3 regions of the Brassicibacter mesophilus genome follow, and region 3 is predicted to be linked to each of the others. Evidence: riboswitches for the same ligand, from Rfam matches in the RefSeq annotation. Region 3 holds a riboswitch; each other region holds the start of a gene.
The links. Region 3 has a riboswitch for S-adenosylmethionine ahead of HNR33_RS19735 (methionine ABC transporter ATP-binding protein). Riboswitches for the same ligand answer to the same signal wherever they lie in the genome.
Positions count from the first base shown of each region.

Region 1: linked by a shared signal. The riboswitch ahead of metK (methionine adenosyltransferase) and the one ahead of HNR33_RS19735 (methionine ABC transporter ATP-binding protein) in region 3 are both predicted to bind S-adenosylmethionine.
Region 2: linked by a shared signal. The riboswitch ahead of HNR33_RS08030 (M20 family metallopeptidase) and the one ahead of HNR33_RS19735 (methionine ABC transporter ATP-binding protein) in region 3 are both predicted to bind S-adenosylmethionine.

Region 1 is NZ_JBNPXI010000004.1:195,097-198,383, reverse strand. It holds gene HNR33_RS07565 (hypothetical protein) at 158-481, opposite strand; gene metK (methionine adenosyltransferase) at 543-1,733, opposite strand; SAM riboswitch class I at 1,967-2,077, opposite strand; gene HNR33_RS07555 (COG2426 family protein) at 2,166-2,636, opposite strand; tRNA gene HNR33_RS07550 (tRNA-Pro) at 2,920-2,996, shown strand; gene HNR33_RS07545 (phosphodiester glycosidase family protein) at 3,273-3,287, shown strand, end outside.
Region 2 is NZ_JBNPXI010000005.1:100,836-104,122, forward strand. It holds gene zupT (zinc transporter ZupT) at 1-603, shown strand, start outside; SAM riboswitch class I at 783-893, shown strand; gene HNR33_RS08030 (M20 family metallopeptidase) at 1,112-2,317, shown strand; SAM riboswitch class I at 2,350-2,457, shown strand; gene HNR33_RS08035 (methionine ABC transporter ATP-binding protein) at 2,555-3,287, shown strand, end outside.
Region 3 is NZ_JBNPXI010000027.1:12,295-15,581, reverse strand. It holds gene HNR33_RS19740 (Ig-like domain-containing protein) at 1-344, opposite strand, end outside; cobalamin riboswitch at 593-762, opposite strand; SAM riboswitch class I at 1,381-1,484, shown strand; gene HNR33_RS19735 (methionine ABC transporter ATP-binding protein) at 1,647-2,660, shown strand; gene HNR33_RS19730 (methionine ABC transporter permease) at 2,653-3,287, shown strand, end outside.

The DNA.
Region 1 (3,287 bases), on a different contig from region 3:
TTTCTTAACAGATTTTTTCTCTTCTTTCACCTAGTTTTCTTAACAAAATTACATAAGCATTCTCTTATCTTTATTTATTCATATTCAAGCAATATTTTTATTTCAAGCTCAATTATCCATAAAGCCTTATTGATTAAAGAGTAAAAAATAAGAGAAGCTAAAAGTCTTCATATGACTTCTCAGCTTCTCCTAAACTTTGTAATACCCTGTATTCAATTTGTATATTATCTCTTATACTGTTAATTATCCTCAGTATGTCTGTATCCTGTTGTTCCAAAATCAATACTATGTGATTAAAGTTCTTTTTAAGTGAATTTAGAATATATTCCAGTTCCTCTGCGTTATTTACCATTACTTCAATCTTGTGATCAATACTTGTATTTCTCCTGTTTGAGATATCTATAAACACGTTTTTTATGAACTCGATCACACCATAGATAAAAAATACATAAACGAAAACTGTAAAAATCCATACCATCATAGCATTCATCCTTTTTAATAAGGTTATATATTATATTATGAATAGTTACAGTTTATGTTTCCTACTTTCCTAGTCCTTCTTTTTTAAGAATTTCAGCTTTATCAGTTTTTTCCCAAGGAAGGTCAAGGTCTGTTCTTCCAAAATGTCCGTATGCAGCTACTTGCTTGTATATAGGTCTTCTAAGGTTTAAGTCTCTTATGATAGCTGCTGGCCTTAAATCAAAGTATTTTTGAATTAATTCTTCAATCTTACTTTCTTCGATTTTGTTTGTTCCAAAAGTATCAACTAGCACTGAAACAGGATGTGCTACTCCTATTGCATAAGCAAGCTGAACTTCACATTTATCTGCTAATCCTGCTGCTACAACATTCTTAGCAACATATCTTGCCGCATAAGCTGCTGATCTGTCTACCTTTGTAGGATCTTTTCCTGAGAATGCTCCACCACCATGACGAGCATAGCCACCATAAGTATCTACTATTATTTTTCTTCCTGTAAGACCAGCATCTCCTTGAGGTCCACCAACAACAAATCTTCCAGTTGGATTGATATAGTACTTTGTATCTTCATCTAGTAATTCTCTAGGTACTATTTTATTAATAACATGATCTCTTAAATCTCTAGCAATAGTTTTTAAATCTACTTCTGGACTGTGTTGAGTTGATATAACGACTGCGCTAACTCTAACAGGTTTGTTATCATGATACTCAACAGTTACTTGTGTCTTTCCATCCGGTCTTAAATAATCAAGAGTTCCATTTTTTCTTACTTCACTTAGTCTTCTAGAAAGCTTATGAGATAACGATATAGGCAGTGGCATAAGCTCTGGCGTTTCATTACATGCGAAACCAAACATTATCCCTTGATCTCCTGCTCCGATTAAATCCAGATCATCTTCTGCTCCGGACTTATGCTCTAATGCTCTGTTTACGCCCATAGCTATATCAGGTGACTGCTCATCAATAGCAGTAAGTACCGCACATGTATCACCATCAAAGCCGTATTTCGCTCTAGTATACCCAATATCCTCTATAGTCTTTCTTACAACCTTAGGAATGTCTACATACCCTTCTCTTAGAGAAATCTCACCTGCTACTAAAACTAATCCTGTAGTCACAGATGTTTCACAAGCCACCCTAGCCTCAGGATCAGTTTCTAAAAACGCATCAAGAATAGCATCTGAAATCTGATCACATATTTTATCTGGATGTCCTTCTGTTACCGATTCTGAAGTAAATAACCACTTTTTCATTTTAATTATCCTCCTCCAATGTAATATACTTAAAACTTACCCATTAATTCAAATTGAAAACCCGCGCTATATATCCAAGCATGAATCTAAAAACACACCTCAACATTTATTAGTCATAACATAACATATTATTTACAGAAGCATAGCAATATATTTCAATTCCAAGCTTTCAATTTGATTTTCGGCAAAACAAAAAACCTCTTCCACAAGAAAGAGGCGTGATTTCATACTTAACCTCATCTTCCAGAACAATAATTCTGTAGGACTTAGCACCTCATAACTGTAGTCAGTTACCGGTTGCCGGGCTTCACAGGGCCTATTCCCTCAGCCGCTCTTGATAAGGCATCAAGATTTTTAATTTAATTTTTTCACTGAACGTATTCTATCATAACTACATATACTAGTCAATAGTAATTTTTTAACATTAACGTTTTATAATATTGACGTGACTTGATGACTAAGAGTAAGTACAATAATACCTGATGTCATAATACCTAATATTATTGCAATAAACGCATGTCTAAATCTTATATTAAAAAGTGTTGCAGCTAGACACCCAGTCCAAGCTCCCGTAGTTGGCAGAGGTATGGCTACTAAAAGGTATAATCCAAAAACACTGTATTTTTTTATGTTTTTGCTCCTTTTCAATGTTCTTCTTTTAAGCCAGTTTATAAGTCCTCCAAAACCCTTTGTACTTCCCAAATTATTAAATATAGGCTTTAAAAGCAATAACAAAAAAGGAACTGGTATGCTGTTCCCTATTACACTTATTATAGCACTATGTAGCGGACTAAGCCCTAAGGAAATGCCTACAGGTATGGCTCCTCTAAGCTCAGATATAGGTGTGGCTGCAAGCATCATTACTAAGAGCTCCTCTCTAATGATTGCTAAAATATCCTCCATATAATCCCCCAAAATATCTGATATATTCTGTCATCTATATTATTATATATTTACTTTACAATATTTAGAAGTCATTTTTGGAACTCTATGCCCTCTATGTCATATATTGGGCAGTTTAGAGTATTTGATAACATAGGTTTACGTAAAATTTTAAGTATTAGAAAGATAAAATGAGAATTTCATAAATTATTAAATGAAACCAATGAATTTCTGAGAAAACAAACTCATATGGAGCATTGCAAATACAATACAAATCTTTTATACTATATAGGTAACATATTAACGGGGTGTAGCGCAGTTTGGTAGCGCACGTGGTTTGGGACCATGGGGCCGGGGGTTCGAGTCCCTCCACCCCGACCATCAGAAAAAGCTGAGATGAAAATCTCAGCTTTTTTCTATTTTTCCCTTTCTTCATAAATCAATTAAAAATTGTCTCTACTTGCATTTACTTCCACATTACATAAATGTAATCCATTTGTAATCAAAATATAATCTAAAATCTCCATAAATGATATATAATTACAGATGAAGGGGAACTTATTAACACATTTTGTCGTCTAACGTGTTAAACCTAAATATAAAAATTCATAAAGACATATGAAAAATAAAAATATAATCAAATGTGAGGTGCATAAGATGAACAGATTTATC
Region 2 (3,287 bases), on a different contig from region 3:
GTTAAAAGTGGAGAATGGGCAACTGCGGCTTCATTTTTCTTAGGCATGATGGTAATAGCGCTAATTGATAGATTTGTTCCAAATCCCGAAAATCCACATGAACAGCACAAAATAGAGGAAACTAATAGCTGCGATATAAATCACAATTCAAAAAAACTATTAAAAACAGGAACTTTAACGGCTTTAGCAATAACGATACATAACTTCCCGGAGGGAATAGCTGCTTTTATTTCAGGTGTTAATCAACCATCTTTAGGAATTGCAATTGCTCTAGCAATAGCAATACACAATATTCCTGAGGGGATAGCAGTATCAATACCAGTATATTGTGCTACAGGAAGTAGGAAAAAGGCATTTATTATGTCGTTATTATCTGGACTATCTGAGCCTCTTGGTGCATTAATTGGATATCTTATTTTAAGGCCATTTATGAATGATGTAGTATTTGGAATTTCATTTGCAGCAGTTGCTGGAATTATGGTATTTATATCACTTGATGAGTTACTTCCAGCTGCCAGAGAATATGGTGAACATCATCTGTCAATATTTGGGTTAATAGGTGGAATGGTAGTGATGGCAGTTGGGCTATTAGTGATATTTTAGAGTAATTTACAGTATATAGGATATATGACTAAGCGCTAGTTTTGAAAAAATTTCGGATAATTGGAGATGTGAAACATTTCATCAATATAGAATGGATTTTGTATTTATGATGAAAAATTATATTGACAATAAACTAAGAAACCCTTATAATTAGTTTCAAGTAATTGAATACGAAAAACTTCTTATCAAGAGAGGTGGAGGGACTGGCCCTTTGAAACCTCGGCAGCGGATTCTCAATTTTTGAGAATACTGTGCCAATTCCAGCAAGCGATTAGCTTGAAAGATAAGAAGAGTGTGGATGCTTTCTTTGACTGAATGTATAGCCTCTTCTTATTGTATATAAGAAGGGGTTTTTTGTTTTATAACGAATAGGAAAGTTCTACTTTTATATTTTTAATAACAAGAACTTTCCGTATATGAGTTTCAAAAAAGGCAACATTATAATGTTTCTTTAGAAGCCTTTTTTATAATTGTTCAATTTTATTAAAGTTAAAGGAGAGTGATATGATTGAGATTTAGCACAAAGGAGGTTGAATTTTTTAAGAAGCATATTATTTCAAGTATTGAATCGGGCAGAGAAAAATATATATCTATTAGTCATCAGATTCATAACAGACCGGAGATTGGAAATGAAGAGTTTTTTGCCAGTAAACTACTGTCAGATACGCTAGCAAATCACGGATTTAATGTCTCAGTAGGTGTCGCTGGACACCCAACAGGATTTATTGGCCGTAAAAGGGCTGCCAGTTCTTCAGGGTCTGTGATAGGCTTTTTAGCAGAATATGATGCACTACCTAGTTTAGGACACGCGTGTGGACACAATATTATTGGAGCAACTAGTGTAGCAGCAGCCATTGCATTAGGAAGTATTATAGATGAAATAGGTGGAGAAGTGGTTGTTTTTGGAACACCAGCAGAAGAAGGCGGGCCAAATGGAAGTGCTAAAGGAAGCTTTGTGAGAGAGAATTTATTAGAAGAAATTGATGCATGTATGATGCTTCATCCTTCTAACAGGACTACTATTACAGGAAATAGCCTTGCTGTAGATCCTTTAGATTTTGAATTTATAGGCAAATCTGCGCATGCTTCTGCAGCTCCTGAGGAAGGAATCAATGCTCTAGATTCTGTAATACTTTTATTTAATGGGATCAATGCTCTTAGACAACATGTTGCTGATGATGTAAGAATACATGGAATTATTACACATGGTGGAGATGCTCCCAATATTATACCAGATTATGCAAAAGCAAGATTCTTTATAAGAGCAGAAACAAAATCAAAACTTGATGAAGTAACTAAAAAAGTTAAGGCAATCGCAGAAGGTGCTGCGATGGCTACTGGATCCAAATTAAATATTATAGCATTTCAGAACCCTGTAGATAATCTTCTTATAAATAAAAGGCTTGATGAAGTTTTCAAAAATAACCTAGAAAACCTTGGGGAAAAATTTGATGCTTGTAGTAAAAAAGGTATTGGATCAACTGATACGGGAAACATCAGCCAAGTTGTACCTACTATTCATCCTACAATAAAAATAGGTAATAAAAACTTAGTAGGTCATACTGTTGCTTTCCGTAATGCTGCTATTACAGCAGAAGCCGACAATGCACTGTTATTAGGGGCAAAAGCACTAGCATTAACAGGGTTAGATTTGATTATAGATACAGAGCTTCTTAATCAGATTAAACAAGAGTTTAAATCAGTAAAACGTTAAGAATTAAATGAAGTAAAAAAATAATAAGAGATAACCTATCAAGAGAGACCGAGGGACTGGCCCAATGAAGTCTCAGCAACCAGCGTTTGCATTAATGCCAGGTGCTAAATCCAGCAGAACACAGTTCTGAGAGATGGGAAGGTATAGTAGAATAATATGTCCTTTCCATAGGGCTTTTTTTATTGCTGTTTTTCTGTTAATAATTTTGAAATTATTCTTACGAGGAGAGTGATTGTATTGATTCTGCTTAATGATGTCAACAAGACTTATTTTACTAAGAATCAAGCTGTAGAAGCATTGAAGAAAGTAAATCTTAACATTTCTAAGGGAGAAATATTTGGGGTTATTGGATACAGTGGAGCTGGTAAAAGTACATTGATTAGATGCATTAACTTGCTAGAAAGACCTACGTCAGGAAAGGTTATTGTTGATGGAAAAGAGCTAACTAGTTTTTCACCAAAGCAGCTAAGGCAAAGCAGGAAAAAAATCGGCATGATATTCCAACATTTCAATCTAATGAAGGCACGCAGTGTATTTCAAAACATTGCCTATCCTTTAAAAGGAAGTGGATTAAATAGTAATCAGATACAAAACAAAGTGTATGAACTTCTTGAATTAGTTGGCTTAAATGATAAAGCACATGCATACCCTTCTCAGCTTAGTGGGGGTCAGAAGCAGAGAGTCGCAATAGCTAGGGCACTAGCCAATGATCCAAAGGTTCTTTTATGTGATGAAGCTACATCTGCTTTAGACCCACAAACAACAAAGTCTATACTAAAACTACTAAAGGAAATCAATGAAAAGTTAGGTTTAACTATTGTAATTATTACACATGAAATGCAAGTAATTAAGGAAATATGTAATAGGGTTGCGGTGATGGAAAATGGAGAAATTGTTGAAAACGGAGATGTTTTACAAGTATTTTCGAAGCCTAAAGAGAGTATTACAAAAAGCTTTGTTTCTAATATAT
Region 3 (3,287 bases):
CAGGCAATAGCTTCCATTATGCCCTTGTAACAGTTATATACATTTTTTGTTGAATTATATGTTCTTAAGTTTTTTTTAATGATTTTTATGTCATTATCTAAATTATCGCTAGAATGATTATACGCCATAGCTGGTATATAATCTATTTGATAATCTTTATAAAAACCTCTTAATTCATCTAAAGCTGTATCTACTTTTCTCTCTGTTCCATATACATCTTCAGTAACAGTAGCGCCAGCTTCATATGCATAATTACTATCAGCGTATGAGCTGAATGTAGATACTGGTATTAAACTAAGTGCCATCGAAAGTGCTAATACTAAACTTATTATCTTTTTATACACACTACCCCTCCTCAGTAATTAAAATATTTCTTACTCATAATTAAATATAAAGCATGAATCATCTCCTTTTCTAAACTGTTTAAAAATAGTATTGCAAAACAAAAAACCCTGTCCACATAGGATAGGGTTTATAAACACAGGTAAATAATTAGACATAACTGAATAAAACTAAACAAAATTCAGTCTAATTTTAGTCTGTCTAACTTATAAAAATACACCTATATCTTCCCTTACTCTAAGTCGGAGACTCTAAGAAGAGCGTAATGACAGGTCTTCTGGCTTCCGGGTCATCTTCAGAACTAAACCTTCCCACAATTCAACTTGCAGTGGCTTACTTTAGTCTTCATAACCGGTTACAGCTGCGACTACAGCAGGGGCTTTGCACCCCTTTCCCTAAATCAGTACACTATTTTAAAATATTATTATCTTATATTCTTAAATAAACATCCAATAGTTGGATATGTTTCCAATCACATTATAACACTATCAATATATAAGTCAATAGGAAATATAGAAATTTGTAAAGTCAATATATTAATATTATAGATAATTTTTTGTCCTTTCTCTTCACATTTCTATCATTATTCATGACCATTGTATATAATATTTTAAAAATGGGACAACTACTAATATTAATCCTCTATAGGATCTCCTATTAATAGTCATCACAAATTCTATTAATTACCTGCGCAAGAGCGTGAATACTGCAAAGATTAGCCCAAATATTGTCTCATTGAAAAACTTCATTAAAAGAAAATATCTTAATAAGGCACCAATAGGTTCAGATAATCCTGAAAGAAAAGAATATGCAAATGCTTTTTTCCTACTTATTTATTTTAAGCTTATATTCATTTTTATATATTTGTTTACCCTGGTTTATCTCCAGTAAACATATCGTTCCATATTTTACTTTAAATGATTATATTAACAAACTCTATTTTAAATATATCAATAAAATTTTAAAATAGGTATTGACAATATGGTGTCATGAATTTAAAATAGAATAATATAATAGATTAATAAACAAAATAAAACGCTCTTATCTAGAGAGGTGGAGGGACTGGCCCGATGAAACCCAGCAACCGGTGTTCAAAACACAAGGTGCTAATTCCTGCAGCATTATATGCTGAAAGATGAGAGAGGCTGGCTTTTATCGTCATATAACCTCTTTCATTCGAAGGAGGTTTTTTTATTTGCATTAAATTACATTAGCTATATTTTTTAAAATAGACTATTTTTCTATTTGCAGCTTAGTTTGGCTTGTTCGTTTTATTGCGATAATTCAATAAAGGAGTGAAGTAGTTGATAAAAATAACCAATTTATATAAAACATATGAAAGCAAGAATAACAGTGTAAATGCATTAAAAAACATTAACCTTGAGATAAACAAGGGAGAGATTTTTGGCATAATAGGCCTAAGTGGAGCTGGAAAATCTACACTTATAAGAACATTAAACAGATTAGAAAATCCAACTAGTGGAAATATCACTATTGATGGAACTGATATAACAAAGCTCAAGAAAAAAGAACTTATGGAAATACGAAAAACCATAGGGATGATATTTCAACATTTTAATCTTCTTAGCTCAAGAACTGTATTTGAAAATGTGTCATTCCCTCTCGAAATAATTGGATATGATAAGAGCCAGATTAACAGAAGAGTCGAACAATTACTTTCCGTAGTTGGCTTGACAGATAAAAAAGATTCTTATCCATCTCAGTTAAGTGGAGGACAAAAGCAAAGAGTTGCTATTGCTCGTGCACTAGCTAATAACCCAAAGGTTCTGCTATGTGATGAAGCTACATCAGCGCTTGACCCTCAAACAACAAAATCAATTCTAAATTTATTAAAAGAAATTCAAAACAAGTATGGGTTAACAATTGTACTCATAACGCATCAAATGGAAGTAATACGTGAGATATGTAATAGAGTTGCAATAATTGAAGGTGGAGAAATAATCGAACTAAATACTGTAGAAGAAATATTTGCAAAACCAAAAACAGAAACGGCTAAAACTTTTGTATCTCATATTAAGCACAGTTCTCAAGAAGAAATTATATTTCCTAAAATCTCTAATTCTAAGGTAGTGCGATTAAGTTACTTAGGTGAGTCAGCTAAAAAACCTGTTATATCATCATTAATAAGAAAATTCGATATTGATATCAATATTCTCTCTGGTGATATAAATGAACTTCAGTCAACAAGTGTAGGAAATCTAATTATACAATTTACAGGGTCAACAGACGAAATAGAGCGAGCTTCTCAATGGTTAATTGATGAAAATATAGGATTAGAGGTGATTTGGAATGGATAATATGTTTTCTCTACTTATCCCATCTATATGGGAAACAATATATATGGTTTCTGTATCGACTGTATTTGCATTACTTCTAGGCTTTCCACTTGGAGTACTCTTAGTAATAACCGAAAAAGATGGTATTTGGGAAAAACAACTATTGAATTCTGTTTTGAGCACTGTTGTGAACATAAGCAGGTCCTTTCCATTTATCATACTTATGATTCTAGTCTTTCCAGTTTCTAGAATAATTGTTGGAACTACTATAGGAACAACAGCAACTATTGTACCTTTAGCAATTGCTGCGGCACCTTTTGTTGCAAGAATTATTGAAAGTTCTTTAAAAGAAGTAGATAAAGGAATAGTTGAAGCTGTATCAGCTATGGGCGCCTCTACTTTTCAAGTTATTTTCAAGGTGCTCATTCCTGAAGCAATGCCTTCTCTAGTTTTAGGCATAACACTTACAATAATTAATCTAATTGGTTATTCTGCAATGGCAGGAGCTATTGGAGGAGGTGGACTTGGGGATTTAGCTATTCGTTATGGTCTTTATCGCTTTAAAACTGACATTATGATTTCAGCTGTTATTGTTATTATCATATTGGTTCAAGGCGTTCAGACTATTGGTAATAAAATTGCTGCAAG